Regions from separate parts of the Enterobacter sp. FW301-JW81 genome, predicted to be linked through region 1. Evidence: predicted binding sites of a transcription regulator. Region 1 holds the regulator's gene; each other region holds the start of a gene.

Region 1 (3,718 bases):
CGGGCGGAAAAATGGGACTGGCAATGGAGCTTATCATGACGCCGCTGGTGGAGCGGCTGATGGAAGGGAAGCAGATCGCATAATCATTTTTGCCCGGTGGCGCTGCGCTTACCGGGCCTACAATCCGTAGGGCGGGTAAGCGCAGCGCCACCCGCCAAAAGATTAAGCCTCGATCACTTCATACGAATGGGTAATTTTTACCGCTTTCTCCAGCATTAACGCCACAGAGCAGTACTTCTCCGCAGACAGGTCCACCGCGCGTGAGACCGCCGCGTCTTTCAGCGCTTTACCGGTGACAACAAAGTGAAGATTAATGTGGGTGAACAGGCGTGGCGCCTCTTCCCGGCGCTCTGAGGTGAGTTTGACCTCGCAATCCGTCACGTCATGACGGCCTTTTTGCAGAATCGACACCACGTCAATCGCGCTGCATCCGCCTGCCGCCATCAGCACCATTTCCATTGGGCTTGGCGCTTTATCACCGGAGTTACCATCCATCAAAATCTGGTGTCCTGACGCGGACTCGCCCAGGAACGTTAAACCTTCAACCCACTTCACGCGCGCTTGCATATTTTTGAACTCCAACGTTGCATTTTTGGTGACAGATTACGCGTGCGTTACATTTCTCGCAATGGAAGGCGACCTGCATCATGCTGAAGCGAGACACCAGGAGACACGCGGCGAAAGCTATGCTAAAACACTCAGGATGCTACAGTAATACATTGACGTTACACGTGTATGCAGAGGACATCAAACTTTACTGGCTGCGAAACGTTACGGTAGCCGACTTCCCAGGGTATGGGTAAGAATTCGATTGCAACCCCAGAGTCCGGATGCATCTGATGACTCTGGTGACAGCTTATAACAGAGGATAACAGCGCATGGTGCTTGGCAAACCGCAAACAGACCCGACTCTCGAATGGTTCTTGTCTCATTGCCACATTCATAAGTACCCATCGAAGAGCACGCTGATTCACCAGGGTGAAAAAGCGGAAACGTTGTATTACATCGTTAAAGGCTCGGTGGCAGTGCTGATCAAAGATGAAGAAGGGAAAGAGATGATCCTTTCTTATCTGAACCAGGGCGATTTCATCGGTGAACTGGGCCTGTTTGAAGAGGGCCAGGAACGTAGCGCCTGGGTTCGTGCAAAGACAGCATGTGAAGTGGCTGAAATTTCTTACAAGAAGTTCCGTCAGCTGATTCAGGTTAACCCTGACATCCTGATGCGTCTTTCTTCCCAGATGGCGCGCCGTCTGCAGGTCACCTCTGAGAAAGTGGGTAACCTCGCCTTCCTGGACGTAACTGGCCGTATTGCACAAACGCTGCTGAACCTGGCGAAACAGCCAGACGCAATGACCCACCCGGACGGCATGCAAATTAAAATTACCCGTCAGGAAATTGGTCAGATCGTCGGTTGTTCCCGTGAGACAGTGGGCCGTATCCTGAAAATGCTGGAAGATCAAAACCTGATCTCCGCCCACGGTAAAACCATCGTGGTCTACGGAACGCGTTAATTCCGCTTAAACGGCGTGTCACCGCAGGGTGTCACGCCGTTTTTGTCTCTACTCCCCATGTGGCGCAGGCTGATCTATCACCCCGAAGTTAACTACGCACTGCGACAAACGCTGGTGTTGTGTCTTCCTGTGGCCGTGGGCTTGATCCTCGGACATCTTCAGCAAGGTCTGCTGTTTTCTCTCGTGCCCGCCTGCTGCAACATCGCCGGTCTGGACACGCCGCATAAGCGCTTTTTCAAACGTCTGACTATTGGCGGCTGCCTGTTTGCGGGCTGCAGCCTCGCCGTACAGCTTCTGCTTGCCCGGGACATCCCGCTGCCGCTGATCCTGACCGTGCTGGCCATGACCCTCGGCGTCACCGCCGAAATCAGCTCGCTGCACGCCCGCCTGCTTCCCGCCTCGCTGATTGCGGCCATTTTCACGCTGAGCCTCGCCGGGAATATGCCGGTGTGGGAGCCGCTGCTGATCTACGCTCTGGGGACGCTGTGGTACGGGCTGTTCAACTGGTTCTGGTTCTGGCTGTGGCGCGAACAGCCGCTGCGTGAATCTCTGAGCCTGCTCTATGTGCAGCTGGCGGATTACTGCGAAGCCAAATATACCCTGCTCACCCAGCATACCGATCCGGAAAAATCCTTGCCGCCGCTGCTGACGCGCCAGCAAAAGGTGGTAGATCTGATAAGCCAGTGCTATCAGCAGCTGCACATGCTCGCCGCCAACAAAAACCACGAATACAAACGGCTGCTGCGCACCTTCCAGGTCGGTCTCGATCTGCAGGAACATATCTCCGTTAGCCTTCACCATCCGCAGGAGGTACAAAAGCTGGTCGAGCGCAGCCACGCCGAAGCGGTGATCCGCTGGAACGCGCAGACAGTATCGGCACGTCTGCGGGTCCTGGCTGACGATATTCTCTACCACCGCTACCCCACGCGCTTTAACATGGAAAAACAGCTCGGCGCGCTGGAGAAAATCGCACGCCAGCATCCGGATAACCCGGTTGGCCAGTTTGCCGCCTGGCACTTCAGCCGCATCGCCCGCGTGCTGCGCACGCAGCGCCCGCTTTATCCCCGCGATCTGATGGCGGATAAGCAGAAACGGTTGCCGCTACTGCCCGCGCTCAGAAGCTATCTTTCTCTTAAATCATCCGCCCTGCGCAACGCCGCCAGGATCAGCGTTATGCTCAGTACCGCCAGCCTGATGGGCATGGCGCTGCATCTGCCGAAACCCTACTGGATCTTAATGACCGTGCTGTTTGTCACCCAGAACGGCTACGGCGCCACGCGGGTGCGTATTCTGCACCGGGCCGGCGGAACGATGGCCGGGCTGATTATTGCGGGCGTGACGCTACACTTCCACGTGCCGGAAGGCTATACCCTGGCTGGCATGCTGGCGATTACGCTGGTGAGCTACCTGATTATCCGCAAAAACTACGGCTGGGCGATGGTGGGCTTTACGGTGACGGCGGTGTATACCCTGCAGCTGCTCACGCTCAATGGTGAACAGTTTATTGTCGCCAGGCTGATTGATACCCTCATTGGCTGCCTGATTGCCTTTGGCGGCATGGTCTGGCTGTGGCCGCAGTGGCAAAGCGGGCTGCTCAGGCAGAACGCCCACGACGCGCTGGAGGCCGACCAGCAGGCCATTCGATTGATCCTGAGCGACGACCCGCAGCCCTCCCCGCTGGCCTATCAGCGCATGAAGGTCAACCAGGCGCATAACGCCCTGTTTAACTCGCTCAACCAGGCGATGCAGGAGCCGGGCTTTAACTCGCACTATCTGGCGGACATGAAGCTCTGGGTGACGCACAGCCAGTTTATCGTCGAGCATATAAACGCCATGACAACGCTGGCGCGCGAGCACACGATGCTGACGCCAGACCTGGCCCAACGTTACCTGCAGTCGTGTGAAATTGCGCTGCAGCGATGTCAGCAGCGCCTGGAATATGACTCGCCGGGCGAGTCGGGAGATTCGAACATTCTGGAAGCGCCGGAGACGTTAACCCACGGGCCAATGAGCACCCTGGAGCAGCATTTGCAGCGCATTCTGGGGCATCTGAACACCATGCACACCATTTCGTCGGTGGCATGGCGTCAGCGTCCACATCACGGGATTTGGCTCACCCGCAGGCTGAAGCGGACGGCGTATTAACCTTTTACGATCTTCGCGACCGCAGCGGCAAAACGGGTTAACCCGTCTTCAATGTCTTTGTC
Region 2 (3,718 bases), on a different contig from region 1:
TGGGCGCCAATGCGGAAAGTCCGAAAAGCTGGGTGGATGTGAAAGCCATCGCTCCCCTGCTCGACTACATCAACCTGATGACCTACGACATGGCGTACGGTACGCAGTACTTCAACGCCAACCTGTATGACTCCAGCGCCTGGCCGACGGTGGCCGCCGCGGACAAATACAGCGTGGATTTTGTGGTGAACAACTATCTGGCCGCCGGGCTGAAGCCGCAGCAGATGAACCTCGGGATCGGTTTCTATGGCCGCGTGCCAAAACGTGCGGTGGAGCCGGGCATTGACTGGACCAAACCCGACGCGCAAAAAAATCCGGTCACCCAGCCCTACTTCGGTTCCCAGGAGATTGAGTTGTTCAGATCGCTCGGCTATGACCTGACCAAAGATACCTACGTGAAGTACAACGATATCGTGAAGAAGCTGCTGAACGATCCGCAGAAGCGTTTTACCGAGCACTGGGATGAACAGGCGAAAGTCCCGTGGCTGTCGGTGAAAGGTGCCGACGGCAACGCGCTGTTTGCGATTTCGTATGAGAACCCGCGTTCCGTTGCGATCAAAGCGGACTACATCAAAGAGAAAGGTCTCGCCGGAGCAATGTTCTGGGAGTATGGCGCCGATGACGAAAACCGGCTAGCGAAGCAGCTGGCGGAGTCGCTCGGGATCCCGCACAAGTAGTGAAGCAATCAAACCCTCTCCCTGTGGGAGAGGGTTTGATGAGGCCATCAACCCGCGCCGTTATTGCATTTTTATCGTCGCAATCGGCTTCGGCGTGATGCCGAAGTCCTCTTTCAGCTCGCGCTTGCTCTTCATCACCATCTGGCCCTGGGTGTCGATCGTCATGTGCTGCGCGTCGGTATTATTGCGCGCCTGCCACAGCATCACCAGCTGCAGGCTGTTCTCTTTTTGCTCCGGCGTCAGCGCAACGCCATCGGGCCATTTTCCCAGCTCGACGGCGGTCACCAGACGCTGATAAATCTCCGGCGTCATGCCGCTAATCATGTCATCAATATTCACAATCGCGCCCTTTCAAAGGAATAATTTGCTGAATCGTTTTTTCAACCCTTAACCTGATCACCGTTTTCGTCGTCAGTGAAGCTCATTGAGGCCGAATTGACGCAGAAGCGCTCACCCGTTGGCTGAGGGCCATCCGGGAAGACGTGTCCAAGGTGCGCATCGCAGTTACCGCAGCGAATTTCCGTGCGCACCATACCGTGCGACGAGTCGGTCAGGTAGCGGATTGCCTCATCGCTCACCGGCTCGTAAAAGCTCGGCCAGCCGCAGCCAGAATCAAATTTCGTTTGTGAATTGAACAGGGGGGCATCACAGACCAGGCAGTGGTAGACGCCGTCTCGCTTGTTGTGCAGTAAACGCCCAGTGAACGGCGGCTCCGTTCCGTGATTCTGCGTCACGTAAAACTGCATTTCTGTGAGGTTTTTTTTCAAATCGTCAGGGTTACGTTGGTTCGACATATGCTTACATCTCGCTGTAGAAACAGACATCTTTTAACCCGGATTCTAACAAAACATTAACACCCTTGCGTGCACTTTTGTTCTAAACTTATGTGTCGCGAAAAGGCGGTCAGGCAATTGTGATCATGTTCACATTTTTATCCTGCGAGGACTTTAAAATTCCGGGCGCAGCCCCCATGTGGTTGCAAGCTCAAAGGGAAAGTGAGGCGAGTCAGTCGCACAAACGTTAGTCACAGGATTGATTTGTCGCAATGATTGACACGATTCCGCTTGACGCTGCGTAAGGTTTTTGTAATTTTACAGGCAACCTTTTATTCACTAACAAATAGCTGGTGGAATATATGACTATCAAAGTAGGTATCAACGGTTTTGGCCGTATCGGCCGTATTGTTTTCCGTGCTGCTCAGAAACGTTCTGACATCGAAATCGTTGGTATCAACGATCTCCTGGACGCTGAATACATGGCGTACATGCTGAAGTACGACTCAACTCACGGTCGTTTCGACGGCACCGTTGAAGTGAAAGACGGCCACCTGGTTGTTAACGGCAAAACCATCCGCGTTACTGCTGAGAAAGACCCAGCTAACCTGAAATGGAACGAAATCGGTGTTGACGTTGTAGCTGAAGCTACCGGTATCTTCCTGACCGACGAAACCGCGCGTAAACACATCACCGCGGGTGCGAAAAAAGTTGTTCTGACTGGTCCTTCCAAAGACAACACCCCAATGTTCGTTCGCGGTGCAAACTTCGAAACCTACGCTGGCCAGGACATCGTTTCCAACGCATCCTGCACCACCAACTGCCTGGCACCGCTGGCTAAAGTTATCAACGACAACTTCGGCATCGTTGAAGGTCTGATGACTACCGTTCACGCGACCACCGCTACTCAGAAAACCGTTGATGGCCCGTCTCACAAAGACTGGCGCGGCGGCCGTGGCGCGGCTCAGAACATCATCCCATCCTCTACCGGTGCTGCTAAAGCAGTAGGTAAAGTACTGCCAGAACTGAATGGCAAACTGACTGGTATGGCGTTCCGCGTTCCAACTCCTAACGTATCCGTTGTTGACCTGACCGTTCGTCTGGAAAAAGCTGCTTCTTATGAAGAAATTAAGAAAGCAATCAAAGCTGCTTCCGAAGGCGCAATGAAAGGCGTTCTGGGCTACACCGAAGACGACGTTGTATCTACCGATTTCAACGGCGAAGTGTGCACTTCCGTGTTCGATGCTAAAGCAGGTATCGCACTGAACGACAACTTCGTTAAACTGGTATCCTGGTACGACAACGAAACCGGCTACTCTAACAAAGTACTGGACCTGATCGCTCACATCTCCAAATAAGTTGAGATGAGTGTTTGATCCAAAAAGGCGACTTCGGTCGCCTTTTTTATTGTTTTTAGACAGAGGATTGCTTAATGATTAATAAAATTTTTGCACTTCCGGTAGTCGAACAACTTACCCCTGTGCTCTCCCGCCGTCAGATTGACGGTGCCGACGTTATCGTCGTTGACCATCCGCGCGTGAAAGCCTCCGTGGCGCTGAACGGCGCTCACCTGCTCTCCTGGAAACCGGAAGGTGAAGCCGAAGGTTTGTGGCTGAGCGATGCGACCTCTTTCAAAAAAGGGGCGGCGATCCGCGGTGGCGTACCGATCTGCTGGCCGTGGTTCGGCCCTTCCGCACAGCAGGGTTTGCCTTCTCACGGGTTTGCCCGTAACCAGCAGTGGACCCTGAAAGCGCATAATGAAGATGAAAACGGCGCAGTGCTGACCTTTGAGCTGCAGGCAAATGACGAAACCCGCGCCCTCTGGCCACACGATTTCACCCTGTACGCCCGCTTTAAGCTGAGCAAAACCTGCGAAATCGAACTGGAAGCCCACGGTGAGTTCGAAACTACTGCTGCCCTGCACACCTACTTCAACGTGGGTGATATCAGCGCAGTGAAGGTGAGCGGCCTTGGCGATACCTTTATCGACAAAGTGGATAACGCTAAAGAAGGTAAGCTGAGCGACGGGGTACAAACGTTCCCTGACCGTACCGATCGAGTCTATCTGCACCCTGAAGCCTGCAGCGTGATCCACGACGGTGCCCTGAACCGTGGAATTGAAGTGGTTCATCATCATCACAGCGACGTGGTGGGCTGGAACCCGGGTCCGGCACTTTCTGTCAGCATGGCCGACATGACGGATGAGGGTTATAAAACGTTTGTCTGCGTGGAAACCGCCTGCGTGAGTACCCCGCAAAAAGCGAGCGA
Region 3 (3,718 bases), on a different contig from region 1:
GCAATGTGCTCCTGCAGGGCAGACTCACGCGTATAGTCATCTTCCGCATTAAAGTAGCGCTCATACGCCACCAGCGTCATTTTGGCGTCAATCACCACATCTTTACCCTGCGGCAGCCGCACTATTACATCCGGCTGCATACGCGAGCGGGCATCGTTTTCGATACTCACCTGCGTTTCGTATTCATAGCCTTCCCGCAGGCCAGAGGCTTCCAGTACGCGGGTCAGTACCACTTCTCCCCAATTGCCCTGGGTTTTGTTATCACCTTTAAGGGCACGGGTCAGGTTGACCGCTTCCTGCGCCATTTGCGCATTCAGTTGCTGAAGATTGCGAATCTCATGCGCCAGCGTGTGGCGCTCGCGGGCTTCCTGACCAAAGCTGTCCTGCACCTGGCGGCGAAAACCGTCCAGCTGTTCGCGCAGCGGCGTCAGCAGGCTGTTCAGACTCTGGCGGTTCTGTTCGTCAACGCGACGGTTGCTGTGCTCGAAAATACGGTTGGCGAGGTTCTCAAACTGTTCGCTGAGGCGCTGCTCGCTGTTGATCATCTGGCGGATTTTGTCTTCCGCATGCAGTTGCGTGGATTCAAGGCGGGTGGTCACTTCGCGGAGATCGGCCTCCAGCGAGGTGTTGATATCGCGCAGATTACGCAGCTCGTTGTTGAGCAGCTCACACTCATCACGCCAGTGTTCGCTCAGCGCAAGCTGCTGCTTTGCCGCGCTTAAATCGGCGACTATCTCTTCGCGCTCTGCCAATTGATCGGCCTTCTGCTGCGCATGCTGATAGCTGGAAATGAGCCAGCCTATTGCCACACCCGCCAGCGCAATCACCGCATATACCAGGACTGAGATATCCACAATGCCCCCTGCATCAACGTATTACCCGCACAAAATAGGATTGTGCTGTATAAACGTCCAGTTTGAAAGGGTTTTCCTGCGAGGCGCTACGCAAAAAATCAAAGGCCGAACGTGTCGGCCTTTGATTTCGAAAGGAGAGGACTAGATCAGGCGACGCGCGGCTTCAACCACGATTTTCACCGCATGACTTTCAGTCTGCTTCATGGTTTCGGCGTTCGGGATTTCCTGCTGGGTACGGTTGACGATAACGCCCGCCACCATACCGGCACGCAGACCCTGGCTTGCGCACATGGTCAGCAGCGTTGCAGATTCCATTTCGTAGTTCATCACGCCCATGGACTGCCACTCTTCCATTGAGCCTTTGAAACGGCTAACGACGCGGCCGGAGAAGGTGTCGTAACGCTCCTGGCCCGGGTAGAAGGTATCGGAAGAGGCGGTTACGCCCACGTGGGTAGTCGCGCCCACGGATTTCGCGGCTTCAACCAGCGCAGTAGTACATTCAAAGTCTGCTACTGCCGGGAATTCCATCGGCGCAAAGTGCAGGCTTGCTCCGTCCAGACGTACGGACGCGGTCGTGACCAGCACGTCGCCCACGTTGATGTGCGGCTGAATAGCGCCGGTGGTACCGATACGCAGGAAAGTACGAATGCCCAGCTGCGCCAGTTCTTCAACAGCAATTGAAGTAGACGGTCCACCGATACCGGTAGAACACACGATCACGGCTTTACCATCCAGCTCTGCACGCCAGGTGGTGAATTCGCGATGGGCTGCCAGCTTGACCGGCTTATCCATCAGCGCGGCGATCTTTTCCACACGCTCAGGGTCGCCAGGGACGATTGCGAGCGTAGCCCCTTGTAAATCGTTTTTGGTGAGGCCGAGATGAAAAACATCAGACTTAGACATAGGTGACTCCTCTGTGGGTCGGTTAGTCAGAAGAAGTAAAACGGTACTTTACAGAAGCAGTAAGGATAATTTCGTGACGCAACTCACCATGAATGAAAATGATTGCATTAAATTTCCATAAAAAAGTGATTTACATCACATTAACAAGTTATATCGTCATGTGCTGCACAAAAGATAGACCGTTTAAGGCACTGTGAGTTGTTAACCTGGTGTCTATATTTACCTTTGCGCTAACTCATTGGTACGGAGAATGCCATGACTGAAAAAACCGGTTTTGCACCTGCTGCGGCCCCACATGCTTCAACCATCGTGTCGACGCCAGAAGCGGAAATTACGGCGGGTGAGACCTCCATTCCCTCGCAGGGGGAGAATATGCCAGCTTATCACGCACGGCCAAAATCGGCAGACGGCCCGCTGCCCATCGTGATTGTGATTCAGGAGATTTTTGGCGTTCACGAACACATTCGCGACCTCTGCCGCCGGCTGGCGCTGGAAGGGTATCTGGCCGTTGCTCCAGAGCTCTACTTCCGTCAGGGCGATCCGAACGACTACAGCGATATTCCCACGCTGCTCAGCAACCTGGTCAGCAAGGTTCCTGACGCACAGGTGCTGGCCGATCTCGACCACGTTGCCAGCTGGGCGGCGCGCAACGGGGGCGATCCACACCGTCTGCTGGTCACCGGTTTCTGCTGGGGCGGTCGCATTAGCTGGCTGTATGCCGCACATAACCCGCAGCTCAAAGCCGCTGTCGCCTGGTACGGTAAACTGGTGGGTGAAAAGACGCTGAATTCACCGAAACATCCCGTGGATATCGCCACTGAGTTAAATGCCCCGGTGTTAGGGCTGTACGGCGGTCAGGACACCGGTATTTCGCTGGATTCGGTAGAGACCATGCGCCATGCGCTCCGCGCGGCCAATGCGAAGGCGGAGATTGTGGTGTACCCGGATGCCGGACATGCGTTTAACGCCGATTATCGTCCGAGCTATCATGCAGAATCAGCCAAAGATGGCTGGCAGCGGATGCTGGCGTGGTTTAACCAGTACGGCGGGAAAAAAGCGTAAAAAAAGCCCGGTGGCAGTTACGCCTTACCGGGCCTTCAGGTAGGCCGGGTGCCACCCGGCAATGCAGATCCGTTACGCCTGACGCAAGTTCTGCGCCGCTTTCACCATGTTGGCCAGCGCCGCGCGGGTTTCCGGCCAGCCGCGGGTTTTCAGTCCGCAGTCCGGGTTTACCCACAGGCGCTCTGCCGGAATGCGCTGAGCCGCTTTTTTCAGCAGGGCTTCAATCCACTCCACGCTAGGCACGTTCGGGGAGTGAATGTCGTACACGCCCGGCCCAATCTCATTCGGATAGTCGAACTCTTCAAACGACTCCAGCAGCTCCATGTCTGAACGCGAGGTCTCGATGGTGATCACGTCAGCGTCCAGCGCGGCAATCGAATCCATGATGTCGTTAAATTCGCAGTAACACATGTGGGTGTGGATCTGGGTGTCGTCCTTCGCGACCGCGGCGTTGATGCGGAACGCTTCCACGCCCCACTGTAAATACGCATCCCAGTCGCTGCGGCGCAGCGGCAAGCCTTCGCGCAGCGCCGGTTCGTCAATCTGGATGATGCCAATGCCTGCGGCTTCGAGATCGGCCACTTCGTCACGCAGCGCCAGCGCAATTTGCTTCGCGATGGTTTCACGGGTCACGTCTTCACGCGGGAAGGACCAGCAAAGAATTGTTACCGGACCGGTGAGCATGCCTTTCACCGGCTTGTCCGTCAGGGACTGCGCGTATTTCGCCCACTCCACGGTGATCGCTTCCGGACGGCTGACGTCACCAATGACCACCGGTGGCTTCACGCAGCGGGAGCCGTAGCTCTGCACCCAGCCGTTCTGGGTAAACACGAAACCGTCCAGATGTTCACCGAAGTATTCCACCATGTCGTTACGCTCGGCCTCACCGTGCACCAGCA
Region 4 (3,718 bases), on a different contig from region 1:
AACGTCGGTCACTGGCATAACGACATGCCGGGGTTGACGCCGCAGGCTAAGGTTCTCGCTTACAGCGAGGGCTGTCCCCGCCAGATCGTGCAATACGGCGAACGGGTTTACGGTTTTCAGTGCCATATGGAACTGACGCCGGAGGTGGTAGAGCTGCTGATTGAGCATTCGCAGAACGACCTCCGCCGTGCGGGTGAATTCCGTTTTGTCGAAACGGCGGAAAAAATCCGCTCCCATGATTATGGCGAAATGAACCAGGCGCTGTATTCCTTTCTCGATAAACTGACCGCCTCGCGCTGATGCAATCTCTGGCGCGTCACTTCGCCAGCGCAATCCCTTTCCTCTAAACTGTAGCCTGTCTCCATAAGGTGATACCGGACGTTCCATTCTGGAATGTCTGGTATGCTCAAAATTCATGATGTGATCCATGGCACATTTTTAGGTTTAATTGTATGATGAATGCGTTTCAGCAAGGACTATCACCATGAGTAAATCATTGAACATTATCTGGCAATATCTGCGCGCATTCGTCCTGATTTACGCCTGCCTGTATGCCGGGATTTTCATCGCGTCGCTGCTGCCTATCACCATTCCCGGCAGCATTATCGGTATGCTGATCCTCTTTGTTTTGCTGGCATTACAAATCTTGCCCGCAAAGTGGGTCAACCCCGGCTGCTTCGTTCTCATTCGCTATATGGCGCTGCTTTTCGTGCCTATCGGCGTCGGGGTCATGCAGTATTTTGATTTGCTCAAGGCCCAGTTCGGCCCGATTGTGGTCTCCTGCGCGGTCAGTACGCTGGTGGTTTTCCTGGTAGTGAGCTGGAGTTCGCATCTGGTGCATGGCGAACGTAACGTGATTGGGGAGAAAACAAAAAAATGATGGCCAATATCTGGTGGTCGCTGCCGTTAACCCTGGCGGTGTTCTTCGCCGCGCGTAAGCTTGCCGCACGTTTCAAAATGCCCTTGCTGAACCCGCTGCTGGTGGCGATGGTGGTGATTATTCCGTTCCTGCTGCTCACCGGCATTCCTTATGAACGCTACTTTGCCGGCAGCAAAATTTTAAACGACCTGCTGCAGCCCGCCGTTGTCGCGCTGGCCTTTCCGCTTTATGAGCAACTGCACCAGATCCGCGCTCGCTGGAAATCCATCATTACCATCTGTTTTGTGGGCAGCCTTGTGGCGATGATCACCGGGACGTCGGTGGCGATGCTGATGGGGGCTTCTCCGCAGATTGCGGCCTCTATCCTGCCGAAATCGGTGACTACGCCTATCGCGATGGCGGTCGGCGGCAGCCTCGGCGGTATTCCGGCCATCAGCGCGATGTGCGTTATTTTCGTCGGGATTCTCGGCGCGGTGTTTGGCCACACCCTGCTGAACGCGATGCGTATTCATACTAAGGCTGCACGTGGGCTGTCGATGGGCACCGCTTCGCACGCGCTGGGCACCGCCCGCTGCGCGGAGCTGGACTATCAGGAAGGGGCGTTTAGCTCCCTGGCGCTGGTGATCTGCGGGATTATCACCTCCCTGCTGGCCCCGTTCATTTTCCCGCTGATCCTGGCGGTAATGGGCTAAAATTTGCGATGCGTCGCGCAAATTTCATTTTGATTTCATAAGTTGCATACATAATGAGAAGTGGATCACATATAAAGCCCTGACGGCTCCGTAAACTACCGATCCATTAACCTTTATGAGGCAAACGCCATGCACCCACGTTTTCAAGCTGCTTTCGCCCAGCTTGCAGAGAATTTGCAGTCAGCCCTGGCTCCCGTTCTGGCAGATGCACACTTCCCCGCCCTGCTGACGGCTGAGCAGGTCACGATGCTGAAACAGGCAACGGGACTGGACGAAGACGCGCTGGCTTTCGCACTGCTCCCCCTGGCCGCCGCCTGCGCGCGGGCCGATCTCTCCCACTTCAACGTCGGGGCCATTGCGCGGGGCGTCAGCGGCACCTGGTACTTCGGCGGCAATATGGAGTTCCTGGGCGCAACCATGCAGCAAACCGTTCACGCCGAGCAGAGCGCCATCAGTCACGCCTGGTTGCGCGGTGAAAAAGCGCTGAGCGCCATTACCGTGAACTACACCCCGTGCGGCCACTGCCGTCAGTTCATGAACGAGCTGAACAGCGGGCTGCAGCTGCGCATCAACCTGCCGGGTCGCGCGCCGCACACGCTGGCGGATTACCTGCCGGACGCGTTTGGCCCGAAAGATCTGGAGATCAAAACGCTGCTGATGGACGAGCAGGACCACGGTTTCGCCCTGTCCGGCGATGACCTGAACCAGGCGGCCATTGCCGCTGCCAACAAGAGCCATACGCCGTACAGCAAGTCCCCGAGCGGCGTCGCGCTGCAGTGCCGCGATGGCCGTACCTTTAGCGGCAGCTATGCGGAAAACGCCGCGTTTAACCCAACGCTGCCGCCGCTGCAGGGCGCACTTAACCTGCTGAGCCTGAACGGCTATGACTACCCTGACATTCAGCGCGCCATTCTGGCCGAAATTGCCGATGCGCCGCTGATTCAGTGGGATGCAACCGCCGCGACGCTTAAGGCGCTCGGCTGTACGACGATTGACCGCGTGCTGCTTGCGTAATCCTTCCGGCGGGCAGAAATGCCCGCCCGTTTGCTGAAAAACCCCTCAGTTGAGTCTCTGTTTCTTGCGCTAACCAGGCGGGTAAAGTAGCCTGAGTTAAATTTCACCTTCGGTACGAGCCATCTGCATGTTAAAGCGCGTTTTTTACAGCCTGTCTGTCCTGGTCGGCATACTGCTGTTGATCGTGCTGGGTCTCGATCGCTGGATGAGCTGGAAAACCGCCCCCTACATCTTTGATGACCTGCAGGACCTGCCCTATCGTCAGGTTGGCGTGGTGCTCGGCACCGCCAAGTACTACCGCACCGGCGTCATTAACCAGTATTACCGTTACCGCATTCAGGGCGCGCTGAATGCCTACAACAGCGGTAAGGTGAACTATCTGCTGCTGAGCGGGGATAACGCCCTGCAAAGCTATAACGAACCGGTGACGATGCGTAAGGACTTGATTGCCGGGGGCGTGGACCCTGCCGATATCGTGCTCGACTACGCCGGGTTCCGCACCCTGGACTCCATCGTACGCACCCGCAAAGTCTTCGATACCAACGACTTCATCATCATCACCCAGCGCTTCCACTGCGAGCGCGCGCTGTTTATCGCCCTGCACATGGGCATTCAGGCGCAGTGCTACGCGGTGCCGTCGCCAAAAGATATGCTGAGCGTGCGCGTCCGCGAGTTTGGCGCCCGTTTTGGTGCCCTGGCCGACCTCTATATTTTCAAACGCGAACCGCGCTTTTTAGGCCCGCTGGTGCCGATCCCGGCGATGCATGAAGTGCCGGAAGACGCGCAGGGTTATCCGGCGGTGACGCCGGAGCAGCTGCTGGATATGCAGAAAAAAGAGAAAAAATAGGCCTGCCTTTATACTTTCTTTACGCCGGTCCTGACGCTTTTTATCCCCCCTTTACGCCGGCTCTTTTAACCTGAGTTCACTGCCGCTACGGCTTCATTGAAGAATGACTATGAACTCGATAATGAATGCGTTTTTCCTGAAAAGTCTTCGCCCGTATTTTAACTTCCCCGGTTTATCACTCCCCGGCAAACTCAATTCTGGCCTCTGGCTTGATGAAAAAATTGACGCCCTGCAGCACGACATTTCAGTAGAAGTGGCCGATTACCTGGAACGCTATCCGCAGAC

What was found. The regulator CRP, encoded in region 1, controls carbon source genes, mostly activating them, when cyclic AMP is high. The targets are predictions, from matches to a motif close to ATGTGANNNNNNTCACAT.
Region 2: msrB (peptide-methionine (R)-S-oxide reductase MsrB) is a predicted target of CRP. The motif match lies at 1,589-1,606, and genes of this name have one in related genera.
Region 3: udp (uridine phosphorylase) is a predicted target of CRP. The motif match lies at 1,881-1,898, and genes of this name have one in related genera.
Region 4: cdd (cytidine deaminase) is a predicted target of CRP. The motif match lies at 1,626-1,643, and genes of this name have one in related genera.

What each region holds. Positions count from the first base shown of each region.
Region 1 is NZ_JBYTBA010000008.1:144,360-148,077, reverse strand. Features, by position in the region: gene AC3WOK_RS21305 (phosphoribulokinase) at 1-83, shown strand, start outside; gene AC3WOK_RS21300 (OsmC family protein) at 163-567, opposite strand; gene crp (cAMP-activated global transcriptional regulator CRP) at 879-1,511, shown strand; gene AC3WOK_RS21290 (YccS/YhfK family putative transporter) at 1,569-3,656, shown strand; gene argD (bifunctional acetylornithine/succinyldiaminopimelate transaminase) at 3,653-3,718, opposite strand, start outside.
Region 2 is NZ_JBYTBA010000001.1:493,989-497,706, reverse strand. Features, by position in the region: gene chiD (chitinase ChiD) at 1-677, shown strand, start outside; gene AC3WOK_RS02340 (YeaC family protein) at 738-1,001, opposite strand; gene msrB (peptide-methionine (R)-S-oxide reductase MsrB) at 1,058-1,471, opposite strand; gene gapA (glyceraldehyde-3-phosphate dehydrogenase) at 1,813-2,808, shown strand; gene AC3WOK_RS02325 (D-hexose-6-phosphate mutarotase) at 2,883-3,718, shown strand, end outside.
Region 3 is NZ_JBYTBA010000011.1:16,895-20,612, forward strand. Features, by position in the region: gene rmuC (DNA recombination protein RmuC) at 1-854, opposite strand, end outside; gene udp (uridine phosphorylase) at 996-1,757, opposite strand; gene AC3WOK_RS22860 (dienelactone hydrolase family protein) at 2,013-2,819, shown strand; gene metE (5-methyltetrahydropteroyltriglutamate--homocysteine S-methyltransferase) at 2,892-3,718, opposite strand, start outside.
Region 4 is NZ_JBYTBA010000002.1:390,322-394,039, reverse strand. Features, by position in the region: gene AC3WOK_RS08785 (type 1 glutamine amidotransferase) at 1-300, shown strand, start outside; gene AC3WOK_RS08780 (CidA/LrgA family protein) at 485-880, shown strand; gene AC3WOK_RS08775 (CidB/LrgB family autolysis modulator) at 877-1,572, shown strand; gene cdd (cytidine deaminase) at 1,702-2,586, shown strand; gene sanA (outer membrane permeability protein SanA) at 2,714-3,433, shown strand; gene AC3WOK_RS08760 (glutamine synthetase family protein) at 3,555-3,718, shown strand, end outside.